One region of the Sphingomonas ginsengisoli (ex An et al. 2013) genome, then DNA from elsewhere that is predicted to be linked to it. Evidence: predicted binding sites of a transcription regulator. Region 1 holds the regulator's gene; each other region holds the start of a gene.
What was found. Region 1 encodes LexA, which represses DNA repair genes until DNA is damaged. Its sites were predicted from a motif close to GTTCCNCNCTTGTTCT; they were not measured.
Positions count from the first base shown of each region.

Region 2: GCU42_RS08505 (Panacea domain-containing protein) is a predicted target of LexA. The motif match lies at 1,634-1,649, and genes of this name have one in related genera.
Region 3: GCU42_RS02525 (PA0069 family radical SAM protein) is a predicted target of LexA. The motif match lies at 2,618-2,633, and genes of this name have one in related genera.

Region 1 is NZ_CP045434.1:119,854-124,444, forward strand. Features, by position in the region: gene GCU42_RS00595 (DUF6975 family protein) at 1-281, shown strand, start outside; gene GCU42_RS00600 (AAA family ATPase) at 312-1,154, shown strand; gene GCU42_RS00605 (VOC family protein) at 1,158-1,502, opposite strand; gene lexA (transcriptional repressor LexA) at 1,508-2,176, opposite strand; gene GCU42_RS00615 (anthranilate synthase component II) at 2,236-2,805, opposite strand; gene GCU42_RS00620 (peptidylprolyl isomerase) at 2,813-4,591, opposite strand, start outside.
Region 2 is NZ_CP045434.1:1,764,973-1,769,563, reverse strand. Features, by position in the region: gene GCU42_RS08515 (SDR family NAD(P)-dependent oxidoreductase) at 1-510, shown strand, start outside; gene GCU42_RS08510 (hypothetical protein) at 797-1,156, opposite strand; gene GCU42_RS08505 (Panacea domain-containing protein) at 1,119-1,601, opposite strand; gene GCU42_RS08500 (acetyl-CoA carboxylase biotin carboxylase subunit) at 1,758-3,758, opposite strand; gene scpA (methylmalonyl-CoA mutase) at 4,180-4,591, opposite strand, start outside.
Region 3 is NZ_CP045434.1:518,441-523,031, forward strand. Features, by position in the region: gene GCU42_RS02515 (hypothetical protein) at 1-100, opposite strand, end outside; gene GCU42_RS02520 (M28 family peptidase) at 97-1,503, opposite strand; gene GCU42_RS02525 (PA0069 family radical SAM protein) at 1,530-2,600, opposite strand; gene GCU42_RS14945 (hypothetical protein) at 2,715-2,861, shown strand; gene GCU42_RS02530 (lytic transglycosylase domain-containing protein) at 2,863-4,591, opposite strand, start outside.

The DNA.
Region 1 (4,591 bases):
AGTCCGAGCGGCAGGGTTGCGCGCTTGGCGCCGCGACCGCGCTGGTCGGAGACTGGCGCGCGATCCGCGGGCTGCTCGAGCAGGCCGCGCACCGCGTCGGCTGCGACGTGCCGCCGTGCGGGCTGCCCGGCGATGACAGCATCGCCGACGTGATCGCCGCCGCCGCGACCGCTCCGGGACCCGACCGCGCAATCCGCTTCGGCGCCGAGCAGTTGCTGCTCCAGCATCGCGCGATGTTCGACCTCATGGAAGCGCGGGCCGACGCGCGCGAAGGCTTCTAAAGAGCCGCGCCAACCCCTACGAAGCGGGTCATGCGCTTCGAAGGTACCGCCGACTACGTCGCCACCCCCGACCTCAAGGTCGCCGTCAACGCCGCCGCCTCCCTGCGCCGCCCGTTGCTCGTCAAGGGCGAGCCTGGGACCGGCAAGACCGTGCTCGCGGAAGAGATCGCCAAGGCTTTGGGCGCGCCGCTCATCACCTGGAGCATCAAGTCGAGCACCAAGGCCGCCCAGGGCCTCTACGACTATGACGCGGTGGCGCGGCTACGCGATGGCCAGCTCGGCGACCCGCGGGTTCACGACATCCGCAACTACATCCGGCCCGGCAAATTGTGGGAGGCGTTCACCGCCCCGCAGCTGCCGGTGCTGCTGATCGACGAGATCGACAAGGCCGACATCGAATTCCCCAACGATCTGCTGACCGAACTCGATCGGATGGAGTTCTTCGTCTACGAAACCGGCGAGACGGTGAAGGCGGCCGAGCGCCCGATCGTGGTGATCACCTCGAACAACGAGAAGGAACTGCCCGACGCCTTCTTGCGCCGCTGCTTCTTCCACTACATCGCCTTTCCCGACCGCGCGACGATGGAGAAGATCGTCGAGGTCCACTTCCCCGGCATCCAGAAGATCCTCGTCGGCAAGGCGCTCGAGATTTTCTATGACGTCCGCGACGTTCCCGGAATCAAGAAGAAGCCCTCGACCAGCGAATTGCTCGACTGGCTCAAGCTGCTGCTCCACGAGGACATGCCGCTCGACATCCTTCAGGATCGCGATCCGACCAAGGCCATTCCCCCGCTCCACGGCGCACTGCTCAAGAATGAGCAGGACGTGATGCTGTTCGAGCGCCTTGCCTTCATGGCCCGCCGCAAGGGCTGACCGTCAGCTCGTGCTCCACACGGCAAGTTCGTTGCCGCCGGGATCGATGAAGTGGAATCGCCGGCCGCCGGGGAAGGCGAAAATGGGGCGGGCGATCAGGCCGTTGGCGGCGACCACCGCCTGAAAGGCAGCGTCGAGGTCGGCGACGCGGATCACCGGCAGCGGTGCCGACAGCGCTTCGTGAGGATCGCCCTGCAGGCCGACGTCGGTGGTGCCGTTGCTGGTCGCGCTATAGTCGGGGCCGTAGTCGGCGAACGCCCAGCCGAACGCCTTGGCGTAAAACGCCCGCGTCAGCTCGTGCGCCGTGGCCGACGGCAACTCGACATAGTCGATGCGGGCGTCCTGCATGACGCTCAATAGCGCCGGATGAGGCCGGCCAGCCGGCCCTGGATGCGCACGCGATTCTCTTCGTAGCGCTGCGGCGAATAAGCGCCGTTGGCAGGGTCGAGCCGGACCATCTTACCCTCGCGGCGAAAGGTCTTCAGAGTCGCTTCCTCGCCGTCGATCAGGGCGACCACGATCTCGCCCTCGCGTGCCTGGTCGACCTTGCGGATCAGCGCATAGTCGCCGTCGAGAATGCCTTCCTCGACCATCGAATCGCCCGACACCTCGAGCGCATAATGTTCGCCCGGACCAAGCAGCGCGGCAGGCACCGCGAACTGCTCGGTCCCCTGCAGCGCCTCGATCGGCGTACCGGCGGCGATCCGGCCGTGGAGCGGAATCTCGATCGTGTCGTTGGCGGGCACCCGCACCGGCTTCAATTCGGGCGCCTTGGCAGTGGCAGACGCAGCGGCGGTCGCGCCCGGCTGGTCGGGCATGCGCAGCACCTCGAGCGCGCGGGCGCGGTTGGGCAGGCGGCGGATGAACGCCCGCTCTTCGAGTGCCGAGATCAGCCGATGGACCCCCGACTTGCTCTTGAGCTCGAGCGCCTCGCGCATCTCGTCGAACGAGGGCGAAACCCCGGTCTTGCTGACCCGCTCGTGGATGTACTGCAGTAACTCGCGCTGCTTGACCGTGAGCATGGCCCGGGGGCTCCATCGTGAACAGACGGGGAACGCTTATGGAACGTTTCGGTGGCTTGTCAACCGCACATGGCAACAAATCGGCCGAGCAATGCGTGACCATGCTCGCTGGCAACACTTTCTGGATGAAATTGCACCCCGTGCGTCGGCGCCGACACGTGCGCCACACCCTGGATCACCCCATCGGCCGAATGCGCGGTCTCCCTCAATTCGGCCGGTAAGGCCGCCAGCGCAAGCGAATGATAGCGCGTCACGGTGAGCGGGGAGGGCAGGCCGTCGAATAAGCCGAAGCCGTCGTGCGTGACCGGCCCGGCCTTGCCGTGCACCGGCGCCACTCGGCTGACCGTCGCGCCGCACGCCAGCCCGATCGCCTGCAACCCGAGACACACGCCGAGCAGCGGCACCTGTCGGTCGATGCACGCCCGCGCCAGTGCGACCGAGCAGCCCGCCTCCTCTGGGCGGCCGGGACCGGGACACAGCAGCACCCCGTCGGCCTCACGCGCCAATGCCTCGTCGACGCCGATCCGGTCGCTTTGCACCACCTCGACGGCGGCGCCGAGCGTCAGCAGATAATCGACCAGCGTGAAGCTGAAGCTGTCGTGATTGTCGACGACCAGCAGCCGCGGCAAGTCAGCCTCAGCCGCCGACCAGCAGCCGCTTGCGCGCGTCGGCGATCGCCGCCTCGTTGCGGCTGACGCCCAGCTCCTTCTGCGCGGCGTTGAGGAACTGCACCGCAATCTCCTCGCCGCCGGACTGGCTGAGATCGCGCTGGGTCTGGCCGATCAGCCCCGGCTGCGTCAGCGAATCGCCCGGGATGGTCTTGTCGAGCTGGACGATGAAGAAGCCCTGGCCCTGCGGCGCGGCAACCATCCGGCTCTTGCCCGGGGTCAGGCTGAACAGCATCTGCAGCGGCGCGGGCACCTGGCCCTGCAGCTGCGCGAGCTGGATCCGGCGAACCTTGAGCGGCGCCGGGGCCGGCACGCCCGCGATCCCCTGTTCCTTGAGCGCCTGCTGCAGCGGCACGCCGCGGGTGACCTTGGCCAGCACCGCGACGGCGGCGGTCTTGGCGGCGTCCTCGGCGCGCTTGGCGACGAAGTCGGCCACGAGCCGGTCGCGGATCTGCGCCAGCGGCGCCGGGGTGGCCGGCGTGATCGGACCCAGCGCGACGAGGACATAGCCCCCGTCATTGGGCAGCGTCTCGACCATCGGGTCGTCGCCGGCAGACATGCCGAACGCATCCTTGAGCACCAGCGCCGCATATTCGGGCGGCAGCTTGAACGCCGGTTGGGCGATCGACTGGCCGGTGGCGGTCAGCGGCGGGGTGGTAGTGACCGGCAGCTTGTTGGCCTGCGCCAGCTCGTCGAAGGTGCGGCTCTCGCCGATCCCGTCCTCGATCTTACCGGCCGCGTCGGTCAGCGCATTCTTGCGCTTGTCGCCGGCCAGCTTGGCGACGATCTCGGGCTTGGCGTCGGCCAGCGTCTTGCCGGCCTTGCGGTCGACCCGCTCGACCTTGATGACGTCGAAGCCGGTGCTCGACTTGATCGGCCCGACCACCGCGCCGGCGGGGGCGGCGAACACTGCCGCGGCGACCTGCTCACCGGCGAGCGCTGCGAGCTCGGCGCGGCTCTGCGGCCCGAGGCTGACGTCGGCGGCGGAGAAGCCGGCGGGCTGCGCGGCGGCGGCGAAATTGCCCCCGGCCTTGGCCCGCGCGGCGACCTGGTTCGCCTGGTTCTGGTCCGGAATCGAGGCGCGGCTCAGCACGCGGCTCTCGCCCCCGGCATAGGTCGCGGCATTTTGCTGATAATAAGCGGCGACCTCGGCGTCGGTCGGCTGGACCCCCGCCACCGTTTCCGGCGTGATCAGCGCCAGCCGCAGCACGCGCTGCTCAGGGATGACGTAGCGCGCGCGGTTTCGCGCGTAGAACGCCTGCAGCTCGGCGTCAGTCGGCGGGGCGCCCTTGAACGCCGCACTCGGGATCAGCGCTGCCAGGCCTTCGCGCTGCTCGAGCAGCATTGAGGCATAGGGCTGCGCGACCCCCAGCGGCATCCGCATGTTGCCCGCGATCGGCGCCAGTAGCATCCGCTGGAGCAGCAGCACCGCAATCTCGTCGCGCAACTGCGCATCGGTCAGCCGCTGCTGCTGGAGGAATTGCTGATACGAAGCCTCGCTATACTTGCCGTCGAGCCCGCGGGTCTGCGGGATCTTGACGATCTCGGCGTCGATCGCGGTCTTGGGCGGCATCAGCCCGTGCGCCACCGCATACGCCTTGAGCGTCTTGGCTTGAATGAGGCCGTTGATGATCTGGTCATATTGCGGGGCGAGGTCGGCGTAGGTCGCGTCGGGCTTCTGCTGGCGCAGCTGGGCGAGCTGGCGCTGCAGCGTCTGCGACAATTCGGTCTCCGTGATCTGCTCCTT
Region 2 (4,591 bases), 1.4 Mb from region 1:
CTTAATGCGGGCATCGGCGACAGTCGGCCATTCGTGCGGACCGAGCGAAGCGAGTGGGACCGGATCATCGCCACCAACCTGACCGCGCTGTTCGACGGAGCGCAGCTCGCGCTTCCTGACCTTCTGGCGCCGGGCAAACGGTTGATCATCGTCGCCTCGGTCGCCGGGCTGAAGGGCGCGGCGATGGCGGCGCCTTATGTCGCCTCCAAGCATGGCGCGGTGGGATTAGCCCGCAGCCTCGCGCTCGAGTTCGCGCGCACCGGGCTGACGGTGAACGCCATCTGCCCGAGCTTCGTCGACACGCCGATGGTCGACGAGAGCGCCGACCGCATCGCGCGGGCGACGGGCAAGAGCGTCGACGAGGCCCGGCAACTGCTGGCGCGGACCAACGCCAACGGCCGACTGATCCGCGCCGAGGAGGTGGCACGGGCAATCCTCAACCTGTGCCATCCCGACAGCGGCGGCGTGAACGGCGCCTGCGTCACCATCGATGGCGCTACCTCCGCCTGAGCGAGAAGTGAGGCAGCGACAATTGCTGGCTTAAGCTTTTCCTAAGTTTCCCGTGCTTTTCTCTCCATTATGGAAAGATTGTTCCTGTCCGGCCCGCGCGCGCTGTTCGGTCGCAAGAGGGGAAACGCCCGCCCTGCCGAAGAGCTTCTGGCTAGCCTCTCGCACGCCACCGAGGCCAAGCCCAATCGCAAGCGCTCGGCGCGCAAGTCGCGGAGTAATCCGACAGCGTCCGCGTCGACCGACTGAACGTTCTTTTTCGAATCAAGTCGACTGCCCATAGGGTCGTTTAGCTTTTGACGAAGCCTTCGTTGATGCTGGCGAAGGCCTTCAAACCAACGCCGACCAAGGCAACAAGGCTAATGACAACCTCGGCCGGCGGGCGTCGATCCGGAGATATCATCGCAGCAAAAACGAGTGCCGCAAGAAGCATCAGAGTGCGGTCGATGAGGCGGGCCAACCAGGCCGACGCGTTGAAGCTTTTCACTTTCGTAGGAGGTGCAGTAGCGGCGTTGTCCGTTTCGCTAGATAAGATGCGCGCCCGCTCAGCCTCGTCCTCAGCGGTATGTGCGGGCGCGGACAGCAGGCCTCGAGCCTGCACGGACAGCGTCTCAGCGAGCGGCTGCTTGGAAGCCTGAGGCTCTTCCAAGTTCACGAAATTGATTCCGCACCAACGCATGCGGAATGTCGCGACCCTCGCCCGAACCATTGGCGTAAATTGAAGACCATGGCGTGTTCTGACCCTGCGTCACCACAGCAAGCTGTGCGGTGCTCAACGAACCATATTCGCGTAAGGTCAGCGCAATTAGTTCCATTTCGGATGCGTCGGCCTGGCCAAGTTCGACGGCAGCGAATGACGCGATGGTCACGGGCTCAAGACGCGTAGGTCTGAGCAGTTCAGCCAAGCGGGCGTACACCGGTCCGAATTTGTCCGCATCAGGGCGATCACCGGTCAACGGCTCGCCAGTCGACGCGAGGCACCAGCCATGCGCGATATAAATCAGCTTTTGCAATTGCAGTTGGTTGAGGCTGATACCAAAGCCGGATGCCGCCAGCACCATCTCTCGTCCAACTTCGGTCGACCATGCGGGCATCGTCTAGCTCCCTCCCCGCACGGTAACGGGTAGGAACAAAACAGAAACAGACATTAGGTCCAGAACGGTCGATTCGACGGAGCGGGTGGTTGGGAATGGCCTGGCACTCTTGCTCGTGGCTGGTCATTCACATTGATCAGCAGATAGAGATCTTGCTCACTCAAACTCGACGATGACCTGATCGACGGCGAGACTCTCGCCGGCGGCGACGGGCGTGGCTTTGACCGTGCTGCTTTTCTCGGCGCGGAGGATGTTTTCCATCTTCATCGCTTCGACCACCGCCAGCGGCTGACCAGCTTCGACCTTGTCGCCGGCCTTGACATCGAGCCGGGTGAGCAGGCCGGGCATCGGCGCGAGGAGGAAGCGGCTAAGGTCGGGTGGCACCTTCTCGATCATGTGCCGGGCAAGTTCGCCGACAAGAGGGGTCATCACCGCCACCCGGTGCGTCGCGCCGCGCGTGGTCATCTTCCACGAGCGACCGTCGCGCGCGACCAGCACGGTGCGGGTGCGGTCGCCGATCCGCGCCACCACCTTGCGCTGCCCGGGTCGGTAATCGGCGTCGAAGGCGAGGGCGGCGCCTCCGTCGACCACCACCCGGTCGAGCTCGAAATGCACGCGATGCTCGGCGCCGCCGTCGAGGCGGACGACATGGTCCTCGTTGGTCGCGACCGACTGGCCGAGTTGCCCGTCGATCAGCGCCCCGCGCCGCTCGTGCGCGGCGGCGATGAAGGCGGCGATGGCGCTCAAGTCCGCGGTCAGCTTGTCGTCGAGCGGAGCGCCGTGGAAGCCGTCGGGATATTCCTCGGCGATGAAGCCGGTGGTGATCTCCCCCGAGCGGAAGCGCGGGTGCTGCATCAGCGCGGAGAGGAAATCGACGTTGTGGCCGATGCCCTGGATGTCGAACCCGTCCAATGCCACGACCTGCGCGTCGATCGCCTGCTCGCGGGTCGGCGCCCAGGTGATCAGCTTGGCGATCATCGGATCGTAGAACATGCTGACCTCGCCGCCCTCGACCACGCCGTCGTCAACGCGGGTGACTTCGGTGGCGGTGCGTTCAGGCGTGCTCGGCCGGTAGCGCACCAGCCGCCCGGTGCTCGGCAGGAAGCCGCGATAGGGATCCTCGGCGTAGACACGGTTCTCGACCGACCAACCGTTCAGTTTCACGTCGGCCTGCGTGAACGACAGCGGCTCGCCCGCGGCGACGCGGATCATCTGCTCGACGAGGTCGAGGCCGGTGATCTCCTCGGTCACCGGATGCTCGACTTGGAGACGGGTGTTCATCTCGAGGAAGTAGAAGCTCTTGCCGCTAATGTCGGCGCCGGAGACGATCAGCTCGACCGTGCCGGCGCTGTAGTAACCGACCGCACGGGCGAGCGCGACCGCCTGCTCGCCCATCGCCTTGCGCATCTCGGGCGTGACGAAGGGGGAGGGCGCTTCCTCGACCACCTTCTGGTGGCGGCGCTGGATCGAGCATTCGCGCTCGTTCAGATAGACGATGTTGCCGTGCTGGTCGCCGAGCAGCTGGATCTCGATGTGGCGCGGGCTCTCGATGAACTTCTCGATGAACACGCGGTCGTCGCCGAAGCTGGCGAGACCCTCGCGCTTGGTCGCCTCGAAGCCCTCGCGCACGTCCTGCTCGGACCAGGCCAGCCGCATCCCCTTGCCGCCACCGCCGGCCGACGCCTTCATCATCACCGGGAAGCCGATGTCGGAAGCGATCTTCACCGCCTCGTCGGTGGTGGCGATATCGCCGAGATAGCCGGGGACGACGTTGACGCCGGCTTCCTTGGCCAGCTTCTTGGATTCGATCTTGTCGCCCATCGCGGCGATGGCGTTGGGCGGCGGTCCGATGAAGGCGATGCCCGCGTCGGCGAGCGCCTGGGCGAAACTCGTTCGCTCGGACAGGAAGCCGTAGCCCGGATGCACCGCCTCGGCGCCGGTCGCCTTACAGGCATCGATGATAAGCTCGGCCTTGAGGTAGCTCTCGCTCGCTGGGGCGGGGCCGAGCCGGACGCTCTCGTCCGCCATTTTCACGTGCGGCGCGCGGGCGTCGGCGTCCGAATAGACCGCGACGGTCTTGATGCCCATGCGCTTGGCGGTGCGGATCACCCGGCACGCGATTTCGCCGCGGTTGGCGATGAGGATTTTGGAGAACATCGTTAATCCACTGTGCGGGGGTAAAATGCGATCACGTAGCGCGTGTCCGGTGTTCGGCGAAGATAGTAGCGGCCGCGATAGCTGCGCGCGAACGGGAACCACAACTCAGCAGGATAGCAAAAAGCTATCTCATGACGCGATTCCAGAACCTTGCTGTAGTCGTCAGCTTCCTGACGAAGGATGTGTACGGTCAGCGTCTGCGGCACAGAGTGCGCGGCCAGCTTACTGGCTACAATCCTCCTTCGCTTTAACTCGCAATCTCCGGACATCGTTGCACAATGGAGAGTGCCGTCCACCACGAGATCACTCGCCGCGTGCTTTGTCGACTCGCTTACATGATCGCAGCCTTCTGGATCGCGAGTTGGAGGCAAATCAGCGCAGCCGCCAAGTAAGATCAGCGAACTAGCGAGAAGACATCTTATCACTCCGCTGCCTCGTCGAGCGGCGGCTTGTTGTGGCCGAGTAGGCGCAGCACTTCGTCGGCGGCGTCGGCGAGGTTGGTGCCCGGGCCGAAGATCGCCTGCACGCCGGCGGCCCGCAGCGCGGCATAGTCCTGCGCGGGGATGACACCGCCGGCGACGACCTTGATGTCGGCGCGGCCCATTTCCTTCAGCTCATCGATCAATTCGGGGATCAGCGTCTTATGCCCGGCGGCTAGGCTCGAGGCGCCGACGACGTCGACGTCGCTGCTGACCGCCAGTTCGGCCGCCTCGCGCGGGGTCTGGAAGAGAGGGCCGGCGACGATCTCAAAACCGAGGTCGCCGAAGGCCGAGCTGACCAGGTTGGCGCCGCGGTCGTGGCCGTCCTGGCCCATCTTTGCGACCAGCATGCGC
Region 3 (4,591 bases), 400 kb from region 1:
AGGCGTTGGTGTCCTGCGGGACCGGCTCGATGCTGTCGTCGGCGGACTGGCCGCAGCCCGCCAGCAGCAGCGCCGCGCCGGCGAGCACGAGGCGAGTCACCGGCGACGGGCGCGGGCGCGCGCCGGAGGCTCGATCGGCCCGGTCAGCACCGCCAGCGCCGCGGTCCACGCCGCGACGTTCTGGCGCAACTGGACGGGGTCGATCTTGTCGAGCGTGTCGTCGGGGGTGTGGTGATAGTCGAAGTAGCGGGTGCCGTCCTGGCTGAGCCCGACGCCGGGCTGGCCGTCGTCGAGCATCGGCTCGATGTCACTGCCGTCGGCCTTGTCGAAGGCGCCGGTGACGATCCCGAGCGGGGCGAGCGCGGCGCCGATCATGCGGGCCTCGTCGCGGCGCTGGTCGCCGAGCTTGGAGGTGACGCGCCAGATGCGGTCGGCGCCGAAGTCGCTTTCGAGCAGCGCCCAGTGCGGCTGCTGGCCATAGCGCTTGCGATAGTCCTGCCCGCCCCACAGCCCGGTTTCCTCCGAGCCGAACCAGACGATGCGGATGGTGCGCAGCGGCTGGCCGGCGTCCATGATCCGCTTGGCGGCGGCGGTGGCGATGGCGACCCCCGAGGCGTCGTCGATCGCGCCGGTGCCGAGGTCCCAACTGTCGAGGTGGCCGCCGACCAGCACCGGCGGCAGCTTGGGATCGCGGCCGGGGACTTCGGCGATGACGTTGCCCGACTGGCCCGGGCGGACCTGGCTGACGAGGGTCAAGTGGAGGCTGACGGGCTTGCCGCGCGCGAGGATGCGGGCGAGCTGCTCGGCATCGGGGATGCTGAGCGCGCCGGCGGGGATCGGCCGGACGCCGTCCGCGAAGTTCTGCACCCCGGCGTGGGGGTTGCGATGGTGGTCGGTGCCGGCCGAGCGGACCACGATCGCGAGCGCGCCCTTCTGCGAGGCGATCGTCGGGCCCAAGCGGCGCGGGGTGCCGCCGGGGCCGTAACTGCTGCCGTCCTGGGTCGGCGCCATGTGGTGGTCGACGAACACGATCTTGCCGCGCACCGCGGCGTCGGGGGCGGCGCGGAGCGAGTCGACGCTGTCGAAGGCGACGATCTCGCCCGTCACGCCGGCGGCGCCGGTCGAGGCACTGTTGCCGAGCGCGGTGACGGCGAGCTTCTGCGGGAAGGGGCTTAGGATTTCGGCACTCTCGGCGCCGCGGGTCCAGACCTGGAGCGGGAAGGTCTCGATGCGGACGTTCTTGAAGCCCATCGCGGTCAGCTTGGCGACCGCCCAGTCGCGCGCGCGGGCCTCGGCGGGGGTGCCGTCGAGACGAGGCCCGATCTCGGTCGTCAGTCCCTCGGTGATGTCCCAGGCATAGTGGTCGTTGTTGAGCGCATCGTCGCGCAGTGCGGCGAGGGGGGCGGGGACGATCACCGGCGGGGGCGGGGGGGCTGGCGCCGTCTGGGCGAGGAGCGGAGCGGCGGCGGCGGCCAGCAGGGCGGCGGTGAGGGGCTTGATCATCCCGCCTGCCTAATGCGGCCAGCCGGTCACAACAAGCGAAGCTGTTGGCCGTCGGGCGGGCGGAACAGGTCGCGGCGAAGCACGGTGCGGGTGGTGCCGAGCCCGTAGCGCGCGACCGCCTTGTCGAAGCGGGTCTTGAGGAGGTCGGCCCAGACCCCCGTGCCGCGCATCCGCGAGAAGAAATTGGGATCGTTGTCCTTGCCCCCGCGCATCGCCCGGATGGTCGCCATCACCTTGCCCGCGCGGTCGGGGTAATGTTCGTCGAGCCAGGCGCGGAAGAGCGGCGCGACCTCGTGCGGCAGGCGGACAGGGAGGTAGAAGCCGCCGCGCGCGCCGGCCTCGGCCCCGGCGGCGACGATCGATTCCAGTTCATGGTCGGTGATCATCGGGATGACCGGGGCGACCGCGAGCAGGGTCGGAACGCCGGCCTCGTTAAGGGCTTTGAGCGCCGCGATCCGCTTGCGGCCCGCGGGAGCGCGGGGCTCGAGCGTGCGGCTGATCCTGGGGTCGAGCGAGGTCACCGACAGCGCGACCGCCGCCAGCCCCTCGTGCGCGGCGGGGGCGATGAGGTCGAGGTCGCGCAGGACCCGGTCGCTCTTGGTGGTGATGGTGAAGGGGTGCTTGGTCTCGATCAGCACCTCGAGGATCTGGCGGGTGATCTCCCACCGTTCCTCGATCGGCTGATAGGGGTCGGTGTTGGTGCCGAGCGCGATCGGGGCGACGTCGTAGCCGGGCTGGCTCAGGGCCGCGTGGAGCAGCTTGGGCGCGTCGGGCTTGGCGAACAGGCGGCTTTCGAAATCGGCGCCGGGGGAGAGGTCGTGATAGGCGTGGGTCGGGCGCGCGAAGCAGTAGATGCAGCCATGCTCGCAGCCGCGATAGGGATTGACCGAGCGGTCGAAGCCGATGTCGGGCGAGCGGTTGCGGGTGAGGATGGTCTTGGGCCGCTCGACCGTGACGGTGGTGCGGCGGACGCCGACGCCGTCGAGCACCTCGACTTGGTCGAGCCAGTCGCCCTCGATCGTCCGCTCCGCCAGGTTGAAGCGGGTGGGCGTGAGATTGCGGGTCGCCCCGCGGCCGGAGAGCGACTCGGCTGGCATCGGATAAGCATAGGACGAGAACAAAGAGCGAACAAGCGCGGGAACAGGCGCCGAACGTCAATTTGCCACGAAGCTGATTCGAAACTGTAATGCTTTGGCTTCAAGGGCTTGGGGGTGAAGAACCCTTTTCCCCAGGGCACCGCGCCGTTCGAAGTCCTCAGCCTGGCCGAGGAACAGCGCCGGGCCGACGACGCCGATCGCCGCCGCCGCGACCGCCAGCGGCGCGCGGGCTTTCCGCTGAGCTACCTGTTCCGCAACTAGGCTAGCGGCGGCTCGCGGTCGGGAAGGCGGGCCATTTGTGCTGCGCCATTTCGGTCAGGGTCGGGGCCGAGCGACCGTCGAGCTGCTCGTAGACCCACATGTTGCGGAGCACGGTGGGGATGTAGAAGCGCGTCTCCCAATAAGGCACGCTCTCGATCCACAGCAGGGGGTCGCCGCGGTCGTTGACCTGCCAGCGCCCGACTGGGAGCGAGCCGGCATTGTAGCTGGCGATGACCTTGGGGAGCTGCCCTTGCGTTTCGGAACGGCCCCGCATCGCCTCGATCCAGCGCTGGCCGAACTCGATGTTGGTGGCGGGATCGCGCAGGTCGCCGGTGGGGACGTTGCCGATCCGCGCGAGCACGGTCATCGTCGACGGGACGACCTGCATGAGGCCGACCGCGCCGGCGGGGCTGATCGCCTCGGCGCGGAAGGAGGATTCCTGGAGCGCGTGGGCCATCGCCAGCGCGGGGTCGATCCGCCAGCCGCTGCGCGGGCTCCACGACGGGGCGGGATAGCGCGCGGCGGGCGGCACCTGCGACCCCGGCGGGCCGAAGTGGGCGAGGTAATGCTGGGTCGCGGCGAGCTCGAGCCGGCGGGCGACGTTGATTAGGCTCAATTGGTCGGCGGGGCGGCCGAGGCGCGACTGGAAGCGGAGATACTGGCCGGCAAGATCGCGCTCGCCGATCCGCGCCAGCTCGACCGCGCGGCGGACGTTGGGGAGGTTCTCGACCTGTGGGTCGACCGCGGTGGCGGCCGGGGGGAGTCTGGTGTCCATGCCGAGCGAGCGGCGGGCGATCATCCCGTAGAAGGTCTCGTTATATTGCGCGGCGGCGCGCATCAGCGGATTGACCTCGGCCGGGTGGCGGCAGGCCATTTCGGCGCGCGCCGCCCAGTAGAGGCCGCCGGCGCGCAGCGATGGCTCGCTGGCGCCGCCGCCGACGATGCGAAAAAGCGAGGCGGCCGAGAGGCAGTCGTTCTGCCGCCACGCCGCGAGGCCCGACACCCAGGCGTTCTGGATCGCCCACTCGCCGGTGGCGCCGAGCCGTCCCGCCTCGGCCACGCGGCGGGCGCTGGGGTCGTCGCCGCGGACGTAATAGATCCATGCGACCCGCTGCGCCGCCTCGGCCCGCGCCTCGGGCGAGAGCAGGGGGGCGCTGGTGTTGAACAGCAATTCGGCATTGGCGGCGTCGTCGATCTTGACCAGTGGGTCGAGCGCGAGGCGGAGCTTGTCGGCCTCGGGCTCGCCGGTGACCGAGCGGGCGCGGGTGCGGCGCGGGGCGTAGCCGAGCGGGACCACCGCATAGCGCTGAGCGATCCGCGGGGTGTCGATCCCGCCGCGCGCCTCGGCCATCCGCTGGAGCTGGTCGCCCTTGGGGAGGTCGGGGGCTTCGAGCAGCAGGTCGTAGAGCGCGTCGAGGCTGGCTTTGGGCGAGCCCTTGGCGGTGTAGAGCTCGGCCTTGGCGACGGGGGTGAGGATGTTCTTTGGGAGCGCGGCGATGCCCGCCTGCGCGGCGGCCCACTGGTTGAGGCGGATGGCGTCGAACACCCCGCGCCAGTCCCTGGGAACGGCGATCACGACGGCGGTCGGCGGCGGGGCTTCGGCGGGGGTGGCGTCACTCGGCTCGCCGGGAGGGAGCGGAACCTTGACCGGGTCGGTGATGACTTGGGCCGGGGCGGTCGTTCGCGTCGGCGCCGGGGTGGGCAGCGTCGGGCCGGTAGGCAAGGGCGCG